3 regions of the Pseudomonas sp. PA1(2017) genome follow, and region 3 is predicted to be linked to each of the others. Evidence: predicted binding sites of a transcription regulator. Region 3 holds the regulator's gene; each other region holds the start of a gene.

Region 1 (7,331 bases), on a different contig from region 3:
TCTCCTAAGAACTAAATAATTAACAGCCCTGGATAGAACCAGGCCGGGACTGAGTGCAACGAGTACTAGGAGTCGGACGATGTTTGGATCGAAATCTAGGCATCATGTAGCGATTCGCGGTGACACATGCAGCACAGTGGGATCACCATACCCGCTTTTTTCGCGAAGTGCGAATGGTCTGTCAGTCTTTCTGCGATTTACTTGCATCGGCGCCTGCGCAAGGGCGTCTCTGCGGGCCGTCGAGAGGCTTTGAACCCAGCTCTTCAGCCCGGTAAGATGCGTGCACTTTTCACCGTAAAGACCTTCAGGACGGCCCCGCCATGAGCATCAAATCGGACAAGTGGATTCGCCGCATGGCCCAGGAACACGGCATGATCGAGCCTTACGTCGAGCGCCAGGTGCGCGGCGCGGACGACAGCCGGGTAATCTCCTACGGGGTTTCCAGCTACGGCTACGACGTGCGCTGCGCGGACGAATTCAAGGTGTTCACCAACATCCATTCGGCCATCGTCGACCCGAAGAATTTCGACGCCAAGAGTTTCGTCGACATCAAGAGCGACGTGTGCATCATTCCGCCGAACTCCTTCGCCCTGGCGCGCACCGTGGAGTTCTTTCGCATTCCCCGCGACGTGCTGACCATCTGCCTGGGCAAGAGCACCTACGCGCGCTGCGGCATCATCGTCAACGTCACGCCGCTGGAGCCGGAATGGGAAGGCCACGTGACTCTGGAGTTCTCCAACACCACCAACCTGCCGGCGAAAATCTACGCCAACGAAGGCGTGGCGCAGATGCTGTTCCTGCAGTCGGACGAAGCGTGCGAAGTGTCCTACAAGGATCGCGGCGGCAAGTATCAGGGCCAGACTGGCGTCACTCTGCCAAAGGCCTGATGGTCGCTGCAGCATGAAAGGAACCGGGCCCGGCCCGGTTTTTTTATGTCTGTTTTTTGCCCGCAAAACCCGCCGATGCTGGGCGCTGCGGCAAATCGCAGGCAAAAAAATGGGCGCCTCATGCGCCCGGAGAAATCAATCGATGCGTAATTTCTGAGTGGTCATGGCAGGTGAAGTTCCCCGATATTTATAGGGCGAACTGTTTACCGACGACAGGTCTACATCTCTATCAGGGCACGCATTGCGTGCCGTTACCTGCTGGAGACTCGCCATGAGCCGATGGATCATCACCTATAGCCGAGACGAAGCTGCCGAAGTCCTCAAGGTGAAAGCCAAGGAAAAACCCAGCCTGGAGCAGGCGGTGACCTGGCTGCTCGAATGGGCTCAAGAGAATCTCGAACCCCTCGAGCCGAAGGAGCAGCCCCACGAGGAGCAGACCCCCGCGGTGCGGCTCGAAGAACGCTTCGGCATCACCATCACCGGCATCGCCAAGGACTGACCGCCCTTCGCTTCACGCCCGTGCGCGCTGCTGGTCGGCCGGCTCTTGCGGCGCAGCGGTACGCCGTTGCAGGGGTTCGACCTTGCGCTGCTTTTCATGCAGAAAACTCAGTACCGCGTGGCGATAGGCGTTGTAGCGTGGGTCATCGGCCAGGGCGATGCGATCGCGCGGGCGCGGTAGATCGATGCTGAGGATTTCGCCAATGGTCGCCGATGGGCCGTTGGTCATCATCACGATTCGGTCGGAGAGCAGCACGGCTTCATCGACGTCATGGGTGATCATCAACACCGTGTTGTGCAGCTCGCTCTGGATGCGCATCACTTCATCCTGCAGGTGTGCGCGGGTCAGGGCGTCCAGCGCGCCGAAGGGCTCGTCGAGCAGCAGCACCTTGGGTTCCATGGCCAGCGCGCGGGCGATCCCGACACGTTGCTTCATGCCCCCGGAAATCTCGTTGGGCCGCTTGTGCAGTGCGTGGCCCATGCTTACCAGCTCCAGATGATGCAGCGTCCAGTCACGGCGTTCGGCCTTGCTCTTGGTGCGCTTGAACACCTTGTCGACGGCCAGGGCGACGTTTTCCTGCACGGTCAGCCAGGGCAGCAGCGAGTGGTTCTGGAACACCAGGCTGCGATCCGGGCCAGGGCCACGTACCTCACGACCATCGAGAATCACCGCACCGCTGCTGGAATCGGTCAGGCCGGCGACGATATTGAGCACCGTCGACTTGCCGCAGCCCGAGTGGCCGATGATGGAGATGTATTCGCCGCGCGCGACGTTGAGGTTGATCTGGTTCAGCACGTGGGAGGTGACGCCGTCACGCTCGAAGTACTTTTCCACATGCTCGATGCTCAGGTAGTGCTTGCTCATGTCTGTCTCCTCAGGCCGATGTGCCGCGGGTGATGCGATTGCCGACGAACAGCACCAGGCGGTCGAGCACGAAGCCGACCACGCCGACGTAGATCAGGGCGAGAATGATGTCGCCGATGCGCGAGGCGTTCCACGCATCCCAGATGAAAAAGCCGATACCCACACCGCCGATCAACATCTCGGCGGCGATGATCGCCAGCCACGACAGGCCCACACCGATGCGCAGCCCGGAAAAGATGTACGGCGCGGCAGCCGGCAGCATGATCTTTTGGAAGTACTCCACGCCGTTGAGGCGCAGCACCTTGGCGACGTTGCGGTAGTCCTCGGGAATGTTGCGGATGCCCACCGAGGTATTGATGATGATCGGCCAGATGGCGGTGATGAAGATCACGAACAGCGCCGAAGGGTGGCTGTCCTTGAAACCGGCCAGCGACAATGGCAGCCAGGCCAGCGGCGGCACGGTACGCAGGATCTGGAACAGCGGGTCGAGGCCGCGCATCGCCCAGGTCGACTGGCCGACCAGCACGCCGAGGGCTACGCCGACCACCACCGCCAGGGCATAGCCGTAAGCCACGCGCTCCAGGCTGGCGAGCAGTTGCCAGGCCATGCCGACATCGGTGCCGCCGTTGTCGTAGAACGGATTGACGATCAGCTCCCAGGTGTCTTCGATGACCTGGCTCGGCGGCGGCAGGGCGGCATTGGCGCCGCTGCACAAGAGTTGCCAGACGAGCATCAGCGCAGCGGTGATCACCAGCGGCGGCAGCACCGACTGCATCAGGTTTTTCGACAGGCGTTTGAGCCAACTGGGGGCGACGACGCCGGCCGGCAGGGCCAGGGATTTGACGGGCGCATTCATGGCGTTTCTCCGGTTAGGCCTTTAGGGCCAGGCTGTCGAGATAGGCTTGCGGGTTTTGTGGGTCGAAGGTCTTGCCGTCGAAGAAGGTCTCGACGCCGCGGGATTTGCTCTGGGGAATCTGCTCGGCGGGCACGCCCAGCTCGGCCGCTGCCTGGCGCCAGATGTCCTCGCGGTTGACCTGGTCGATCAGCGCCTGGCTGTCGAAATCCTTCGGCAGGTAGCCCCAGCGCTTGTTTTCGGTGAGGAACCACAGGTCGTGGCTCTGGAACGGATAGGAGGCGAACTCGCTCCAGAAGCGCATCAGGTGCGGGCTGTTTTCAACCACGCGGCCGTTGCCGTAATCGAAGTTGCCCTGCAGGCGCGCCAGCAGGTCCTTGGCAGGCGCGCCGATCCAGCGGCGCTTGGCGCAGATTTCCGCGACCTGCTCCTTGTTGGCTGCGGCTTCGCAGAACATCTGCGCTTCCATTACCGCCTTGAGCAGGGCACGGGTCGCGTTGGGATTGGCGTTCACGTAGTCGGCGCGCAGCGAAAGGGCTTTTTCCGGATGGTTGGCCCACAGCTCGCCGGTGGTCACCGCGCTGTAGCCGATGTTCTGGTTGATCAACTGGGCGTTCCACGGCTCGCCGACGCAGAAGGCATCCATGCTGCCGACTTTCATGTTGGCGACCATCTGCGGTGGCGGGATGACCACGGTCGGCAAATCCTTGTTCGGCTCGATGCCGCCAGCTGCCATCCAGTAGCGCAGCCAGAGGTCGTGGGTGCCGCCGGGGAAGGTCATTGCCGCAGCGATCTTCTGGCCCTTGGCCTGCTTGGCGGTGACCGCCTGTTTGAAGGCGCTGGCATCGGTACCGAGCTTGAGATCCTGGTATTCCTTGCTGATCGAGATGCCCTGGCCATTGAGGTTCAGGCGCGCCAGCAGGACCATCGGCAGCGGCGTGTTGTTGGTGGTGATCGTGCCGGCGGCCATCAGGTAAGGCATCGGCGTGAGGATATGAGCGCCATCGATACCGCCACTGCCGGCACCGAGTACCAGGTTGTCGCGGGTGGTGCCCCAGGAGGATTGCTTGAGCACTTCGACGTCGGTCATGCCGTGCTTGGCGAACAGCCCGAGCTCCTCGGCGACGAACAACGGTGCGGCATCGGTGAGCGCGATGAAGCCGAGCTTGGCCTTGGTGGTTTCCAGGCCATCGGTCCCCGCCGCCCAGACCGCGCTGCTCAGGCCCGCCGGCAGCATGCTCATCAAGGCGCCGCCGCCGAGCAGCCCCATGGACTGCTTGAGGAAGGTGCGGCGTGGCAGGCCGGTTTTTTCGTCGGCGGCGCGTGGCGTGTCGTCCATCTCGTTCTCCCCAAAAAGCACGCATAAAAAAACGGCGTCACGCTCATGGCAGCGCTGTGCTGCATCGAGTGTGGACGCCGTTGTCCAGGAATTCGGATTGTGGAGGGGCAGAGCCTGCCCTCTCGCTTGGGATATAGCAGGTTGCATGCCAGCCATTGCTTCGCCGAATTCAACGACCAGGCGGTCACCGCTGAACAGTGTGCACCGGCGTATTAACTGATTGAGCGGGAAGGCTTTTCGGATCGCTTTGGTTAGGTCACGCACAATCACGCAGCATGGGAACGATCATTGTGATCGCACAGCAGCGGGGCGCGGTGCCTCTTCAGTGCGCGGCGCAGGTGCATGTGGAGGGTGACCCGTAGCCTGGGGTTGAGCGAAGCGATACCCAGGATGGATTTCCGAATTGGCGCTGGCTTTGTGGCGCAAACCGCGTCCCGGGCATCGCTACGCTCAGCGCCGGGCTACTAACTAGGTAGGGTGGATGACGCTCTTTTCATCCACCATTGCGATCGCAGAGCGGTGGACGGGTCGGGCCGCGTAGGTGAAGCGTCGTCCACCCTACAGAAAGCCGCTTGCGCCACGTTGTAGCCATTGCTGCATGGCACTCCAGAGGCGCGAGGCCATGCTCAGCCGACAGCCGCCGCTCGCTCAGCTGCGCCGGCCCTTGTCCGCTCGCGGCTTTTCCTGGGCCTTGCGCGCCGCAAAACTGAGCAAGCTCTGGGCGACATCGACCAGGCGCATGTTGCGCTCCATGGCCGATTGACGCAGGCGGGCGTAGGCTGCGTCTTCGCTCAAGCCGTAGTCGGTCATCAATAGCTTCTTGGCGCGTTCGATCAGCTTGCGCTCGTTTAGGGTTTCGCGGGTTTCCTGCAGCTCGTCGCTGACCTGCTGCAGGCGCTGATTCTGCTCGTGCAGGAGGTCCAGTACCGAGCGGGCCAGGTGATTGCCCACGGCGTTCTGAGGCGGGGCGTCGAGGGTGCTGCTGTGCACACTGAACAGCAGCGCCTGATCGCTGCCGGCATCCATCTGCGCCACGCGGCCGAGTAGGGCGCGATGGTTGTCCAGGTCGGCGTGGGCTTCGGCGATGCTGCGTCGGCAGCGTTCGAGCAGGCATTGGGTCAGGTGGCTTTCCACCTGTTTCATGGCGTCGATGCGCCTGGTGTTGAGTTCGAACCACAGCTCGCACAAACCCGGATCCACCTGGGCGATGGCCGAGGTGCGCTTGGCGATTCCGCGCAGGCTGCTCACCTGGGCAACCGTGTCGGTGCCGAGAATCTGCTGCCACAGGGCATTGGCTTCGTCGCCCGCAAACTCGCCGAAGATGTCGAAGCAGCGCTCCTGGCCTTCCTGCAGGTGCAGCAGGCGAGCCTGCAATTCATCGTCGAAATGCCCGCGGGAGAAGCCTTCGACGCCGACCGCGCGTTCCTGGCCAGCGAGTTCCTTGCCCTGCATGAAGTTGAACAGCGCCACCAGAACGCGGGTTATGCCGGGCTCGGCAGCGGTGTCGGCCGCCTCGAAAACCACCGCCAGCAGCCCGCCGATCAGGCGGGTGAAGGCCTGGGTCGCCTGCCTTGGGGACAATTGCCGTTCGCGGATGCGCCGACGCAGCCCGGGCAGTTCCTCCAGGCCATGCAGCACGTAGGCGATGCGGTTGAACAGGCGGGCGCGGTCGGCGGCAGTGGCCTGGGCGGTGTCGATGGATAGAAAGCAGTCGTGCACCTCGCGCTCTACGGCGGCAGAACCCGCACTGTGCGCATCAAGTTGGTGCAGGTAGTGATCCGTCTGGTTGCCCAGATAGACGTTCGAGTAGCCGCGCTCCTTCTGCAACTGGTGCACCAGTTGGCTGATCCGGGTGACCAGCTCGCAGGTGACGGACAGGCTCTCCAGGCCCTGCAGCTCGCAACGGCGGGCGGCTAGCATGAAGCGCAGGGTGGGGGGCATCTTGTGATCAGGCATGGGAACGTCTTGTTGGTCGCAGTGTTGAACCACAACGGTGCAAATAGCAGTCCAGTTCTGGCGCGGTGCAGCCAATCGGGCAGGCAAGGGCGCGTTACGACGGCCCTTTGGGATCAACCTCGAGGGTACGGCGTGCCCGTCCTTATGCTGATTTCAGGCGCTTTGCACCTGCAGCTGTTCAGCGGCCAGGATGGCGGCGCCGACCACGTCGCCGATCACCAGGATGGCCGGGCTTTTCAGCTCGAATGCCTGGGCGTCGTCGGCCATTGCCTGCAGGGTGCTGCGGCATTCACGCTGATCGGGTAGGGAGGCGTTCTCGATCATCGCCACGGCGGTGTGCGCGACCATGCCGGCATCCAGCAGGTGTTGGCGGGTGTCGGCCAGGGTGGCGATGCCCATGTACACCACCAATGTCGTGCCACTGTGGGCCAGCGCCTGCCAGTTGGGCGAGCTGCCGTCCTGGGTGTGGGCGGTGACCAGCGTCACCCCGCGGGCCACGCCGCGCAGGGTCAAGGAGATACCGCAACGCGTCGCGGCGGCGAGACCGGCGGTAATGCCATTGACGATCTCGCACTGCACGCCGCGCGCGGCCAGCCAATCGGCCTCTTCGCCGCCACGGCCGAAGATGCACGGGTCGCCGCCCTTGAGGCGTGCCACCACCTTGCCCTGGCGGGCATAGCGCAGCATCAGGCGGTGGATGAAGGCCTGGGGCGTCGAGCGGCAGCCGCCGCGCTTGCCGACGTGAATTACCCGGGCGCCGGGGCAGTGCTCCAGGACCTGCGGATTGACCAGGTCGTCGATCAGCACCACGTCGGCCAGACCGAGGGCGCGTACCGCCTTGAGGGTGAGCAGTTCCGGGTCGCCGGGGCCGGCGCCGATCAGCCATACGCTTGGGTTCATCACGGTAATCCTCATGGTTCGGGTCGATCTGAT
Region 2 (7,331 bases), on a different contig from region 3:
ACGCTTAACGCAGGTTGATGATGGTCTGCGTGATCGCACTCTCGGTTTCGATGGTCTTGGCGTTGGCCTGGTAGTTACGCTGCGCCACGATCAGGTTGACCAGTTGATCGGACAGTTCGACGTTGGAGTCTTCCAAAGCACCGGCCTGAAGCGTGCCCAGCGTGCCGCTTTTCGGCGTGCCGATCACCGGCTCCCCCGATTCGGAAGACTGCACCCATGCGGTTTTGCCAACCGGCGTCAGCCCCTGCATATTGGCGAAGTTAGCCAGAACCAGCTGACCTTGAACCTTGGTTTGACCGTTTGTATAGCGCGCAAACAACACACCAGTCTCGTCAATTTCCAGCCCGGCCAGCTCGCCCGTGCTGTAACCGTCCTGCACGACCTTGGCGACCGAGAAAGTGCTGTTGAACTGCGTAGAGCCGCGAAAATCGAACTTGATCGCAGCACTGGCCGCAGACCCATTGGGCGCCCAGGTCGTACCTTCGGCATTGGTCGGCGCAGCAGGCACCCAGCCATTCATGTTGATGGAACCATCGGGTGCGACCGTCAGCCCGGCGCTCAAATTAGCCGGATCAATGGCCTGCATTTTACCGGACGCATCGAACGTCACGCCGGCCGACAGCGCCTGAGTGCTGGTCGGATCAAGCGGATTACGGCCGTCGACCAGAATCTTCACATCCCAGCTGTTCGCACCCGTCTTCACGAAATACTGGGTGAAGGAGTGCGCGTTACCCTGGGCGTCGAAGATATTGACCGACGTGGAGCGGTTGTAACTGGTCGGGTCTGCCGGATTGAACGAGGCATTGGCCGCAGTCGTACCTGCCGTCGCACCCGCCGCATTCGCCGCCGCGAGCTCCGCCGGAGTGGCCGCCGCAGTAGCGGCCGCGATTTCAGCAGGAGTCGGATTGGGATTACCCGGCAAAAGCACGCCATTGAAGGCTGTCTGATAGGCCGTGTCGTAAGCACTCTGACGCAAAACGGGTACGGACTCAGTGGAGTTCAGGTTGAACGGCTGGGTGATGGTACTCGTCGAGCGCGGCGCCTGGCTGGCCGTTTCCACTCTCAGATTGCCGATGATGCCATTCTGCAGGTTGCCATTGGCGTCCACACCATAGCCCTGCAGGTTATGCCCGAAGTTGTTTACGATGAAACCTTCACGGTCGGTGCCGAAGTAGCCGGCACGGGTATAGCTGATATCGCCATTGTTGCTGGTACGGAAAAAACCGCTGCCATTGATGGCCAGATCCAGCGAGTTCTTCGTGTAGTTGATGTTGCCCTGGCTGAACAACTGAGACACGTCACTGAGCAGCACGCCGCTGCCGATCGGATTGGAGCCGCTGCTGAGCATGGACGAGGCATACAGGTCGGCAAACTCGGCGCGTGACTGCTTGAAGCCAGCGGTGCCGGCGTTGGCGATGTTGTTACCCGTTACGTTGAGGTCACTGGTCGCAGCACGCAGGCCACTAAGACCGATATTGAACGACATGAAAATTCTCCTTGCCGAAAACCCGGCATTTACAGCCTGTTAATTACTGACCAATGACCTGCACCTGGGACAACGGCACGTTGCCGATTCCTGCCAGGTTAAGCATCAATTCGTTGCCACCCAGGGTTACGCTGTCGACGTTGGCCGGCAACAGCGTGTAAAGCCCTTTGGTTTCGTTGCCGTACGTGGCCTGCGCCTCGAACCTGTAGGTACCTGGCTTCATGACGTTGCCGCTCGAGTCCTTGCCGTCCCAGATGAAGCTGACGTTGCCGGCCTGCTGCTCACCCAGGTTGATACGACTGACCACCGCGCCGGCGCTGTCGTAGACGTTGACGTACACGTTACTGCTGCTGGTCGGCAGCACGGCGCTGGCCTTGAAGCTCTCGCTGGTATCGACGACCGCCTTGTCGACCGGCACGATCACCTTGCGCCCGACCAACGAGGAAGCCTGGAGCGCCTGCGAAGACTGATAGCCGGACAGGATGGTCTCCATGCTCGAATTGAGCTTCTCGACCCCCTCAACGGTACTGAACTGCGCCAGCTGCGCGATGAACTCGCCATTGCCCTGGGGCTCCAGCGGGTTCTGGTTGTTCAGCTGGGCCACTAGCAGGTTGAGAAACTGATCCTTGCCCAGTTCCTTGTTCTGCGTGCTGTCCTGCTTGACCTGATACTTGTCCAGTACCGAACTGGAGCTGACGCCATCAACAGTGCTCATCTCTCACTCCCCGCTCACTGACCCAGAGTCAGCACGCGCTGCATCATCTGCTTGGCGGTGTTCATCATTTCCACGTTGGTCTGGAAGGCGCGGCTGGCAGAAATCATGTCCGCCATCTCCTCGACCACGTTGACGTTTGGGTAATACACGTAACCCGCCTCATCCGCCGCCGGATGATTGGGCTCGTAGCGCGGCATCAGGCTGCTCTGGTCCTCCACGATACCGAGCACCTGAACGCCGGCACCGGGTTGATCCTGATCGGCGAACAGCGAGCCGTGGGTGCCGCCCTGGGCATTCTGGAAAACGGTGGCGAACACCGGATGGCGTGCGCGATAGGTCTGGTCGATGCTCGACGAAACCGTTTCGGCGTTGGCAATGTTGCTGGAGATGGTATTGAGCCGAGTGCTCTGGGCGCTCATACCGGTTCCGGCGATATTGAAAACACTGGTGAGGGACATATCAGGCTCCTTTATTCACCACGCAGGGCGCTGACGAGCCCTTTGAATTTACTGTTGAGCAGCGTGAAGCTGGTCTGGAAAGCGACCGCGTTATCGGCGTAATTGGCCTGTTCCACCTGGGCATCGACGGTGTTCTGGTCGATGGAGGGCGCAGTAGGGGTGCGGTAAGCCAGCGCCGCATCACCCATTGGCACGCCTTCTGCTGCTATATGGCGGCTATTGGTGGTTTTAAGCCCCGAGTTGCCGCTACCGCCGCTCTTGGCGGCCTGCTGCGCCAGCACGGAGGCGAAATCCAGATCACGTGCCTTGTAGCCTGGGGTGTCGGCGTTGGCCATGTTGTTGGCCAACACCTCGGCACGCTGGGCACGAAAGCCCAGGGCCTTTTCATGAATGCCAAGTGCGCTGTCGAAACTGATGCTCATTTCAGGAACCTTTGCCGTAGCGGCTCGCCTGTTTACGTGCAGAGACCATAGCAAGGCATGTGCCAACTAAATTTTTTACTTATAAATCAGCAGGATCACCGAAAAGCAGCGGGCTTTCGCAGCAATAGCGGCAAAGCTTTTCCGCCGTTTGGCAAGGCAGGGGCGGCAATATCAACGGCGACTTGCCGCTTTTCTGACGCGACGGCGACAAAGCACCGTCGGATGAGCTGGAGCTGAAAAGAAAGCGGGATGCCCAGGCCTCCCGCTTTTCTCGATGGCGCAAGAATCACTTGGCCTTGTAGATGATGCCTGGGCTGCATTGCACCATCTGATACTTCTCGGGCAAGCCGTTGAGTGCTTCGGAGGCGCCGAGAAACAGATAGCCACCCGGCTTGAGCATGGCGTGAATGCGCGTGAGGATGTCCTTCTTCACTTCAGCCGAAAAATAGATCAGCACGTTGCGGCAAAACACGATATCGAACTTGCCGAGGCTGGCGTAGCTGTCGAGCAGATTGAGCGGGCGGAACTCCACGCGGCTCTTGATGGCCGGCTTCACCACCCAGCGCCCCGGCCCCTTGGGGTCGAAATAGCGCTGCAGACGCTCCTGGGCTAGGCCGCGGCCCATGGCCAGGCTGTCGTACTCGCCGGACTTGCAGTTGTTCAGCATGGTGGGCGACAGGTCGGTAGCCACGATCTGGATCCCGGCCTTGAGCTGACCGATGTTGCTACGCTCGAACTCATCGATGCTCATCGACAGCGAGTAAGGTTCCTGGCCCGAGGAGCAGGCGGCCGACCAGATACGCAGGCGCTGCCCTGGGTAGGCCTTGATCAGCTCGGGCAAGACGCGATTCTTGAGCACTTCGAACGGATAGGTGTCGCGAAACCAGAGGGTTTCGTTGGTGGTCATCGCATCGACCACCTGCTCGCGCAAACCACTGCGCGGCTGGTTCTGCATGCGCTGCACCAGCTCACCCAGGGTCTTGATGCCGTTGATTTCCATCAGCTTGTTCAACCGGCTGGAAACCAGGTATTGCTTGTTGCTGCCCAGCACGATGCCACAGGCTTTTTCCAGAAAGATCCGGAATTGCTCGAAATCCAAATTACCTGAAGACACTCGTGAGGCCTCGTCCATCTATTGAATCGGAAGCGGCGAACGCGGGTGAAGCGTTCGCCGGTTTGGCTGCCATTACCGAGCAACCCTGGTAACGCTGACGATCAGCCGGCCTTGATGCGATCCACCACCCGGGAAGCCAGATCATCCGGGCGGAACTTCGCCAGGAAGTCGTTGGCGCCCACCTTCTTCACCATGGCCTGGTTGAACACGCCGGACAGCGAAGTATGCAGCAGAATGTGCAGCTTCTGCATGCGCGGATCGGAACGGATCGCGGCGGTCAGGGTATAGCCGTCCATCTCCGGCATCTCGATGTCGGAGATGATCATCAACAACTCCTGCTCCGGCGACTTGCCCTCGGCAACCATGGCCTGCAGGTAATCAAGGGCCTGACGGCCATCGTTCAATGCCGTGACTTCCACGCCGACAGTCTGCAGGCAACGCATCACCTGCTTACGAGCCACAGAAGAATCGTCGACGATCAGCACATGCTGGCTGACGGCCTTGGTCTGCACCTCGACATCGATCACCCCAGCCGAGATCACCTCGGAAGTAGGCGCCACTTCGGCGAGAATCTTCTCTACATCGATGATCTCGACCAGTTTGTCATCCAGCCGCGTGACGGCCGTCAGGTAGTGATCGCGCCCGGTGCCCTTGGGTGGTGGGTGGATTTCTTCCCAGTTCATGTTGACGATGCGCTCGACCGAGCGCACCAGAAAACCCTGAACCTTGGTGTTGTACTCGGTGATGATGACGAAGCTGCCGTTGATGTCACCCAGCGGGCGCTTGCCGGTGGCAATCGACAGATCCAGAATCGGAATAGTGCCGCCACGGATGTTGGCCACGCCGCGAACCACCGGGCTCGACTTGGGCATGATGGTGAGTTTCGGGCACTGCAACACCTCCTTCACCTTGAAGACGTTGATCCCGTACAGCTGAGAGCCGTCGAGACGAAACAGCAGCAGTTCCAGGCGATTTTGCCCAACCAGCTGAGTTCGCTGGTTGACCGAATCCATCACACCGGCCATGTACGGGCTCCCAAGATTCCAGTAACACATCAGATTTGGTTAGCGTAGCAGGCGGCACGCGCCTTGCTTCGAACCAGACATGAATGCACGAATGACAATTATCCGACGCGCGATGGCCAAGAGCCTTCGTTGCCTGGCAGTTTTACCTGCTTTGATGGCGCTCGGCTATAGCACGCTGACAACTGCCTCCGTCACCCTGCCCGATCAGCTTATCGGCGAGACCCAGCTCTTTCTTGAGCAGGCAGTTGCAGACTATTTGCAGCGCAGCAATATTCAGGGGCGCCACGAGGTGCAGATCAACCGGCTCGACCCGCGCCTGCGCCTGCCCTTGTGCGACCAGCCGTTGACGGTCACCCTGGAAACGCCAGCCGAACCGGTCGGCCGGGTGACCATGCGAGTACGCTGTGACGGCACATCACCCTGGACGGTATTCGTCCCTGGGCAGGTTCGCCTCTACCGCGAAGTGGTGACCGTGGTACGCCCGATCAAACGTGAAGGCGTGCTCGGTGAAGGTGACCTGATGCTTGCCGAGCGCGACGTCGGCTTACTCAACCAGGGCTACATGATCGACCTGGAACAGGCGATCGGTCGCAAGAGCACCCGCCCGCTGCTACCCGATCAGGTGCTGTCGCCTACTTTCATCCGCCAGGCGGAAGTCATCCGCCGCGGCGATCAGGTGGTGATCAGCGCCCGCAGCGGCGGCATCAATGTGCGCATGCCCGGTGAAGCGCTTTCCGATGGCGCCGTGGGCAAGCAAATCAGCGTACGTAATCAGAGTTCGCAACGCGTGGTGCGCGCGCGAGTGACCGGCCCTGGGCAGGTTGAAGTATCGATGTGAGAATGCGTCCGGCCAACGGACTGGCTGACGGGCGAACGAGGCTGTTTTAGACTGTGCGAGCGACGCGACTTTTTTTGCCTAAAGTTTTTCCGGGCACAGCCGACACACTAGGCAAGCGTCCACACACCGTTAGAGGTTTTGCATCATGGTCATCGACTTCAACCGACTCAACAGCTCCACGCCAGCCAGCACCAATCGTGCGGGCAGCACCCAGGGCGGCAAGAACGAAGCCATCGACAACAAGGCTGCCGGCAGCACCGCTACGGCCCAGCCAGCGGCAACAGATAGCAAGAGCGGCGAGTCCGTTCAGCTGAGCAGCGAAGCGCAACAGCTGCAAAAAACCGTCGACAAGCTGCGCGATCAGCCTGCCGTCGATAGCGATCGAGTGGCCAAGCTGAAACAGGCTGTTGCCGACGGCAGTTACCAGGTCGACAGCCAGCGCGTTGCCAGCAAGCTGCTCAATTTCGAATCCCAGCGCTAGTCTTCCGGCTCGCACTGGGGTGTTGGACGCCCGGAAACCGACTTGATGCCAGTCCGCTGCTACAGCAGACGTGCGCCTAGCGGTTCCACTCCAGAGAGCCTGAACCATGAACATCACGCCCCTGCTCGACCTGTTCAACGAGGATATCGGCCACGCAGCGCAACTGCTTGAGCTGATCGAAGCCGAATATGAAGCCCTCGGCGAACATGACCTCAGCAAACTGCAGGAAATCCTGGCGAGCAAACAGCCGCTTCTGGCCACGCTCGACCAACACGGCAAGAGTCGCACGCAAGCGTTGGTAAACCTGCAGCTGAGTCCTGACCGCTCGGGCTTGAAAGCGCTTGCCGAACGCTCGGACAAGGGCGACGAACTCATTCAGGCCAGCGAACGGCTGAGCGAATTGCTCGAACGCTGCCAGGAAGCCAACCTGCGCAATGGCCGAATCATCCGCACGAGCCAGCAATCCACCGCCAGCATGCTCGGCATCCTGCGCGGCAGCGAAACACCTTCGCTCTATGACAGCAGCGGCGGTACCGCTAAAATCGGCAACAAGCGCCCGCTCAGCCAGGCCTGACATAACGACAAGATGCGCGGTGAAGCCTCTTCGCCTCACCCGACGCAGCAGTACCTTGCCCCGGAGATCACTGGACCGTGTCCAACCCCTTCGCTCAGGACTGTGGCCCGCAACCTCCCAAGGTGCTCAAGGCGCCCGTGGAGATCATTGCCAACCTACGTCTGCTGCAACAACACCATGATCCGCTGACCCTGACTTTTCTGGAGCGCAACCAGCGC
Region 3 (7,331 bases):
TGGCGAAGCCGTTCGCGGACATCCTCACGGTCGAACATGCTGGCGATCTGGCGCAGCAGTTCGAGGTGTTCGTCGGTGGCCGCCTCAGGAACCAGCAGCACGAAGAGCAGGTCGACGGGGGCGCCATCGATAGCGTCGAAGTCGACCGCAGTGCTCAGCTTGAGCAGGGCACTGATCGGCGTGCTACAGCCGGGCAGGCGGCAGTGGGGAATGGCGATGCCGTTACCGAAGCCAGTCGAACCGAGCTTCTCGCGGGCGATCAGGCTTTCATAGATGGTCTGGCCATCGAGATCGGGCAGGTCACGCGCGATCACGCTGGCTATCTGTTCGAGGACGCGTTTCTTGCTGCCGCCCGGCACGTTCACCAGGGAACGGCCGGGGGTCAGGATGGTTTCAAGTCGGATCATAGGAGAAGGACGAACTCAGCGGGCCATTGCGCCCTGCTGGCGATCGAGCTGTTTTTCCTTGTGCTTGATAAGTTGGCGATCGAGTTTGTCGGTGAGTAGATCGATGGCTGCATACATGTCGTCGTGCTCGGCATTGGCCACCACTTCGCCTCCTGCGATGTGCAAGGTGGCTTCGACTTTCTGCTTGAGTTTCTCGACCTCCAGGATGACCTGCACATTGGTGATCTTGTCGAAGTGTCGCTCGAGGCGCTCGAGCTTTTCTTCGATGTAGCTGCGTAGTGCGTCTGTCACATCCAGCTGGTGTCCACTGATGTTGACTTGCATACCGCTTCTCCTTGTTGCCGTGTGTGAGTGGCGGGTGTTGAACCCGCCGCAGGAACACTGGGGCTTCGCTTTCGCTACAAGGGCTCCCTTACATCAGTCGCTTGCGTTCGCTCGAAGGCGCTATACCGAGCGATTCACGGTACTTGGCGACTGTGCGGCGCGCCACTTGAATGCCCTGTGCTTCCAGTAAACCAGCGATCTTGCTGTCGCTCAATGGCTTTTTCGCATTTTCCGCTGCGACCAGTTTTTTGATGATTGCGCGGATCGCGGTCGACGAACATTCACCGCCTTCGGAGGTGCTGACATGACTGGAGAAGAAGTACTTCAGCTCGTAAATGCCACGCGGTGTGTGCATGTACTTCTGGGTGGTGACGCGGGAGATGGTCGACTCGTGCATGCCTACCGCCTCGGCGATGTCGTGCAGTACCAGTGGTTTCATCGCCTCGTCGCCATAATCCAGGAAGCCGCGCTGGTGCTCGACGATCTGCGTGGCGACCTTCATAAGGGTTTCGTTGCGGCTCTGCAGGCTCTTGATGAACCAGCGTGCTTCCTGCAACTGGTTGCGCATGAAGGTGTTGTCGGCGCTGGAGTCGGCGCGCTTCACGAAGCCGGCATACTGGGCGTTGACGCGCAGACGCGGCATGGCTTCCTGGTTGAGCTCGACCAGCCAGCGATCATTGTGCTTGCGCACGATCACGTCCGGCACCACGTACTCCGGTTCGCTGGACTCGATCTGCGAGCCGGGTCGCGGGTTGAGGCTCTGGATCAGCTCGATGACCGGGCGCAGCTCATCTTCCTTGAGTTTCATGCGGCGCATCAGCTGACTGTAGTCACGGTTGCCGAGCAGATCCAGATAATCGCTGGTCAGGCGCTGCGCTTCGCTGAGCCAGGGCGTGGAGGCGGGCAGTTGGCGCAGTTGCAGGAGCAGGCACTCGCGCAGATCCCGTGCAGCGATGCCCGATGGCTCGAACTGCTGGATACGGTGCAGAACGGCTTCGACTTCATCCAGCTCGACGTCCAGCTCGGGGTCGAACGACTCGACGATTTCGTCGAGGGTTTCCTCCAGATAGCCCTGGTCGTTGATGCAGTCGATGAGCGTCACGGCGATCAGGCGGTCCTTGTCGGACATGGGCGCCAGATTGAGTTGCCAGAGCATATGGCTCTGCAGGCTCTCGCCGGATGAGGTGCGGGTGGTGAAATCCCATTCGTCATCATCGTTGCTAGGCAGGCTGCTGGCGCTGGTCTGGTAGATGTCTTCCCAGGCCGTGTCGACGGGCAATTCGTTGGGAATGCGTTCGCCCCATTCACCCTCTTCGAGGTTGTCGACGGTCTGGGTGCTTTCCTGGAAGCTGGATTCCTGAAAGGTCTCTTCCTGGGCGGCGGGCGAGGTCGGGCTTTCGGCGCCATCGGCCATCGGGTCGGAATTGTCGAAGTCTTCGCCTTCTTCCTGACGCTCCAGCATCGGGTTGGATTCCAGCGCCTCCTGGATTTCCTGTTGCAGGTCCAGGGTCGACAGTTGGAGCAGGCGAATGGCTTGTTGCAGCTGCGGTGTCATCGTCAGCTGCTGGCCCATTTTCAGGACTAGCGATGGTTTCATTGCAGACCTTATCCGGCGTCTGTACGTAATCCACGACAGGGCGACGAAGCGCCACTAGGAAGCAAATTATATGCCTGAATCCAAGCCCTTTGCCTAGAGCCTGTTACCATTTCGTTTCGATGTCGCTCGGACGGTAACAGGCTCTTGCAGAGGTTCATGGGGAGGGATCCGCTACAGGCGGAATTCGTGACCCAGGTAGACGTCCTTGACAGTCTGGTTGGCCAGGATCGCCGCCGAATCGCCTTCGGCAATGAGCTGGCCCTCGCTGACGATGTAGGCGGTTTCGCAGATGTCCAGGGTTTCGCGCACGTTGTGATCGGTAATCAGCACGCCAATGCCCTTGGCCTTGAGGTGGTGAATGATCTGCTTGATATCACCGACCGAAATGGGGTCCACGCCGGCGAAGGGTTCATCGAGCAGGATGAATTTCGGCGAGGTGGCCAGGGCGCGGGCAATTTCGACGCGGCGGCGTTCACCACCGGACAGGCTCATGCCCAGGTTGTCGCGAATATGAGTGATGTGGAATTCCTGCAGCAGGCTCTCGAGTTCCTGCAGCCGCTGTTCGCGGTTGAGGTCTTTACGGGTTTCCAGAATCGCCATGATGTTGTCGGAAACGCTGAGCTTGCGGAAGATCGAGGCTTCCTGGGGCAGGTAGCCAATCCCGGCGCGCGCGCGGCCGTGCATCGGCTGGTGGCTGACGTCGAGGTCGTCGATCAGTACGCGGCCCTGATCGGCCTGTACCAGGCCTACGATCATGTAGAAGCACGTGGTCTTGCCGGCGCCGTTGGGGCCGAGCAAACCGACGATCTGGCCGCTTTCGATGCTCAGGCTCACGTCGCGCACGACCTGGCGACCCTTGTAGCTCTTGGCCAGGTGCTGGGCTTTGAGAGTCGCCATGGTTATTGGCCCTGCTCGGCAGCGGGGGCTGCCTTCTTCTGCGGCTGGATCACCATGTCGATGCGCGGGCGCGGGCTCGACACGTTGGTGCCGGTGGCGCGGCCGGCGTTTACGATCTGACGGCGCGTGTCGTAGACGATCTTCTCGCCTTCGAAGGTGTTGCCTTCCTGCACGACCTTAGCCTGATCGATCAGCACGATGCGCTCGTTGGCGGCGAAGTACTGGATGGTCAGGCCGTACGCCTTGACGATCTGCTTGTCGGCGGCCGGCTTCTGCTCGTAATAGGCAGGTTTGCCCACCGAGGTGAACACGTCGACTTCACCCTGCGCATTCTGGGTGATGGTGACGGTGTCGCCGGTGATCTTCATGGTGCCCTGAGTGATCACCACGTCGCCGCGGTATACCGCCACGCCTTGTTTGTCGTCCAGTTCAGCGCTGTCGGCCTGCACGCGGATCGGTTGATCGCGGTCACTCGGCAGAGCCCAGGCGCTTACGCTTCCGAGCGTGGCGCCGAGGCTGAGAAGTAGGGGGAGGGTTTTAACGAACCTCATGCTGGCCTCTTACGTTGGACTGCAGGATCATCCTGCCGTCATTCAAGTACGCTTTCATTCCTTGTGCCGTGGTCACCCCATTGGCCGCGTCGATTCTAACGGCTTGCTGGGTCTGCGCATATTCCTTCTGCGGGAATACGGTCAGGCGGCTGGTGGTGAGTATAGTGGGGCGGCCCTTTTCGTCCGTACGCTCGACGCGCACCTGATCGATCAGTTCGACTTCGTTGCCGTCGGGGCCGACTTCGCCACGGGCGCTACGTACCTTCCAGGGCAGCTCGGTGCCGCGGAACAGGTTCATGCGCGGTTCGGTCAGCAGCGTGGTGTCGGTGCTCTGCACGTGCTCGAGTTTTTCGCTGGTCATGTCGTTCTGGATGCGACCGTCGGGCAGATACTGCACGCTGCGCGCGTTGATCGCATAGAAATCGATGGGGTTTTCCGGCCCGGTGTGCTGCGGCGCGCTGGAGAAGCTGTCCGGGTTGATGTTCCAGTAGCCGGCCGCCACCACCAGCAGTGCGCCGAAGGTCAGCAGGACGGGAGTGAGGAATTTGCGCAGCATCGGCGAGCCCTACAGGTAGACGGATTGGGCGGCGTCAAGCGTGCCCTGTCCGCGCATGATCAGTTCACAGAATTCACGAGCAGCGCCTTCGCCGCCCCGTGCCTGGGTCACGCCGTGGGCGTGCTGGCGCACGAAGTCGTTGGCGCTGGCCACGGCCATGCCCAGGCCGACGCGGCGAATCACCGGCAGGTCAGGCAGGTCATCGCCCAGGTAGGCCACCTGCTCGTAACTCAGGCCCAGTTCGCCGAGCAGCTCGTCGAGGACGTCGAGCTTGTCCTCGCGGCCCTGGTACAAGTGCTGGATGCCGAGGTTCTGGGCGCGGCGCTCGACCACCGGCGTTTTGCGACCGCTGATGATGGCAGTGCGCACGCCGGAGTTGATGAGCATCTTGATGCCCTGGCCGTCGAGCGTGTTGAAAGTCTTGAATTCGCTACCGTCGACCAGGAAATACAGCTTGCCATCGGTCAGCACGCCGTCGACGTCGAAGATCGCCAGTTTGATGGCGTGGGTGCGTTGCAGTAGATCGTTCATCACATTACCCCCGCGCGCAGCAGGTCGCCCAGGTTGAAGGCGCCGATCGGACGATGGTCCGTATCGACCACGATCAGAGCGCTGATCTTGTTGTCTTCCATGATCTTCAGGGCCTCGGCGGCAAGCATGTCGGCCCGGGCGGTCTTGCCATGGGGGGTCATGACGTCGTCGATGCGGGCATCGCGTACGTCGATGCCTTTGTCCAGGGCGCGACGCAAGTCGCCGTCAGTGAAGATGCCGGCCAGTCGACCGTCGCTTTCCAGAACGGCGGTCATGCCCAGGCCTTTCTGAGTCATTTCCAACAGGGCATCGCGCAGGCTGGTGCCGCGCTTGACCTGAGGCAGGCTGTCCCCGGCATGCATGACATTCTCCACCTTGAGCAGCAGGCGGCGACCCAGGGCACCACCGGGGTGGGAGAAGGCGAAATCCTCGGCCGTGAAACCGCGGGCTTCCAGCAGGGCGATGGCCAATGCATCGCCCAGCACCAGCGAGGCGGTGGTGGAGGAGGTCGGCGCCAGGTTGAGCGGGCAGGCTTCCTTGGCCACGCGGGTGTCGAGATTGACTTCAGCGGCCTTCGACAGTGGCGACTCGGGATTGCCGGTCATGCTGATCAGGGTGATGCCCAGGCGCTTGATCAGCGGCAGCAGGGTGACGATTTCCGCGGTGGAGCCCGAATTGGAGAGCGCCAGCACCACGTCGTCACGGGTGATCATGCCCATGTCGCCATGGCTGGCCTCGGCCGGGTGCACGAAGAACGCCGTGGTGCCGGTGCTGGCTAGGGTCGCGGCGATCTTGTTGCCGATATGCCCGGACTTGCCCATGCCCACCACGACCACGCGGCCCTTGCTGGCCAGGATCAGCTCGCAAGCCTTGACGAAATTGGCGTCGATACGAGGCAGCAGCTCTTGCACCGCCTCGATCTCGAGGCGAATGGTGCGCTGTGCGGAATCAATCAGGTCGCGGGTCTGGTTCATGCTCGGCTTGGACTGCTCGACGAAAAAGACGGGGATTATAGCGGGAAAGCCCTGTGGACTCATCATTCATGCAGCAACCGGTAAATGGCAAAGCTGTCACAACCCTGAACGCTGGTGCGGCCCAGCTTTGGCGGGCAAATGCGCAAATGCTATAGTCCGCAGCCTTTTCTAGGGGCGAACGGAGTGCCCTTGTCCCGATCCCGGGCGTCTGATTAGGAAGGCAGTACGCAATGGAGTTCCGATGAGCGCGGAAAATCAGTACGCGGTCGAGCTTAAGAACGTAAGTTTTCAGCGCGGCGAGCGACACATCTTCAAGAACGTCGATATCTGCATCCCGCGTGGCAAGGTCACCGGGATCATGGGGCCGTCCGGCTGTGGCAAGACCACGCTGCTGCGCCTGATCGCGGCCGAGCTGCGCCCGAGCGCTGGCGAGATTCGGGTCAATGACCTGAACCTGCCCGACCTGTCGCGCAGCGAGCTGTTCGATATGCGCAAGCAGATGGGCGTGCTGTTCCAGAGCGGCGCGCTGTTCACGGACCTCGACGTGTTCGAGAACGTGGCCTTTCCGCTGCGTGTGCACACCCAGCTGCCCGAAGAAATGATTCGTGACATTGTTCTGATGAAGCTGCAGGCCGTCGGCTTGCGCGGCGCCATCGAGCTGATGCCTGATGAGCTATCCGGTGGCATGAAGCGTCGCGTGGCGCTGGCGCGGGCAATCGCTCTGGATCCGCAGATTCTCATGTACGACGAGCCGTTCGTCGGCCAGGATCCGATCGCCATGGGCGTGCTGGTTCGGCTGATTCGTCTGCTCAACGATGCGCTGGGGATCACCAGCATCGTGGTGTCCCATGATCTGGCCGAAACGGCCAGCATCGCCGACTACATCTACGTGGTCGGCGACAGTCAGGTGCTGGGCCAGGGAACGCCGGCCGAGCTGCGTGACTCGGATAATCCACGGGTACGTCAATTCATGCAGGGAACGCCAGACGGCCCGGTTCCCTTCCATTTCCAAGCGCCGAATTACCACGACGATCTACTGGGAGGGCGCTGATGCGCAGGACATCTTCACTCGAACGCGTTCGCCTGTTCGGGCGGGCGGGTATCGATGTGGTCGCCGCGCTCGGGCGTTCGACGATCTTTCTACTGCGCGCGCTGTTCGGCCGCGGCACCTCGGGCAATGGCCTGCAGTTGTTGATCAAGCAGCTGTATTCGGTGGGTGTGCTGTCCCTGGCGATCATCGTGGTATCGGGTGTGTTCATCGGCATGGTGCTGTCGCTGCAGGGCTTCAGCATTCTGGCCAAGTACGGTTCCGAACAGGCGGTGGGGCAGATGGTCGCCCTGACGCTGCTGCGCGAGCTTGGGCCGGTAGTGACCGCGCTGCTGTTCGCCGGGCGTGCCGGCTCGGCGTTGACCGCCGAGATCGGCAACATGAAATCCACCGAGCAGCTGTCGAGCCTGGCGATGATCGGCGTCGACCCGCTCAAGCACATCGTC

What was found. The regulator sigma-54, encoded in region 3, starts transcription at its own class of promoters, with help from an activator protein. The targets are predictions, from matches to a motif close to ANTGGCATNNANNTTGCTNT.
Region 1: BVH01_RS16470 (CmpA/NrtA family ABC transporter substrate-binding protein) is a predicted target of sigma-54. The motif match lies at 4,576-4,595, and genes of this name have one in related genera.
Region 2: flgB (flagellar basal body rod protein FlgB) is a predicted target of sigma-54. The motif match lies at 3,129-3,148, and genes of this name have one in related genera.

The regions. Positions count from the first base shown of each region.
Region 1 covers NZ_MSXU01000010.1:428,591-435,921, reverse strand. Annotated here, with positions in the region: gene dcd (dCTP deaminase) at 321-887, shown strand; gene BVH01_RS16485 (hypothetical protein) at 1,159-1,386, shown strand; gene BVH01_RS16480 (ABC transporter ATP-binding protein) at 1,399-2,250, opposite strand; gene ntrB (nitrate ABC transporter permease) at 2,261-3,106, opposite strand; gene BVH01_RS16470 (CmpA/NrtA family ABC transporter substrate-binding protein) at 3,120-4,442, opposite strand; gene BVH01_RS16465 (nitrate regulatory protein) at 5,091-6,398, opposite strand; gene cobA (uroporphyrinogen-III C-methyltransferase) at 6,552-7,298, opposite strand.
Region 2 covers NZ_MSXU01000010.1:43,407-50,737, forward strand. Annotated here, with positions in the region: gene BVH01_RS14740 (flagellar hook protein FlgE) at 5-1,486, opposite strand; gene flgD (flagellar hook assembly protein FlgD) at 1,530-2,201, opposite strand; gene flgC (flagellar basal body rod protein FlgC) at 2,216-2,659, opposite strand; gene flgB (flagellar basal body rod protein FlgB) at 2,671-3,081, opposite strand; gene cheR (protein-glutamate O-methyltransferase CheR) at 3,368-4,195, opposite strand; gene BVH01_RS14765 (chemotaxis protein CheV) at 4,297-5,220, opposite strand; gene flgA (flagellar basal body P-ring formation chaperone FlgA) at 5,300-6,058, shown strand; gene flgM (flagellar biosynthesis anti-sigma factor FlgM) at 6,204-6,539, shown strand; gene BVH01_RS14780 (flagella synthesis protein FlgN) at 6,646-7,113, shown strand; gene BVH01_RS14785 (flagellar brake protein) at 7,191-7,331, shown strand, end outside.
Region 3 covers NZ_MSXU01000002.1:71,415-78,745, reverse strand. Annotated here, with positions in the region: gene ptsN (PTS IIA-like nitrogen regulatory protein PtsN) at 1-407, opposite strand, end outside; gene hpf (ribosome hibernation-promoting factor, HPF/YfiA family) at 423-731, opposite strand; gene BVH01_RS04620 (RNA polymerase factor sigma-54) at 820-2,328, opposite strand; gene lptB (LPS export ABC transporter ATP-binding protein) at 2,500-3,225, opposite strand; gene lptA (lipopolysaccharide transport periplasmic protein LptA) at 3,228-3,776, opposite strand; gene lptC (LPS export ABC transporter periplasmic protein LptC) at 3,763-4,332, opposite strand; gene BVH01_RS04600 (HAD family hydrolase) at 4,342-4,863, opposite strand; gene BVH01_RS04595 (KpsF/GutQ family sugar-phosphate isomerase) at 4,863-5,837, opposite strand; gene BVH01_RS04590 (ATP-binding cassette domain-containing protein) at 6,079-6,888, shown strand; gene mlaE (lipid asymmetry maintenance ABC transporter permease subunit MlaE) at 6,888-7,331, shown strand, end outside.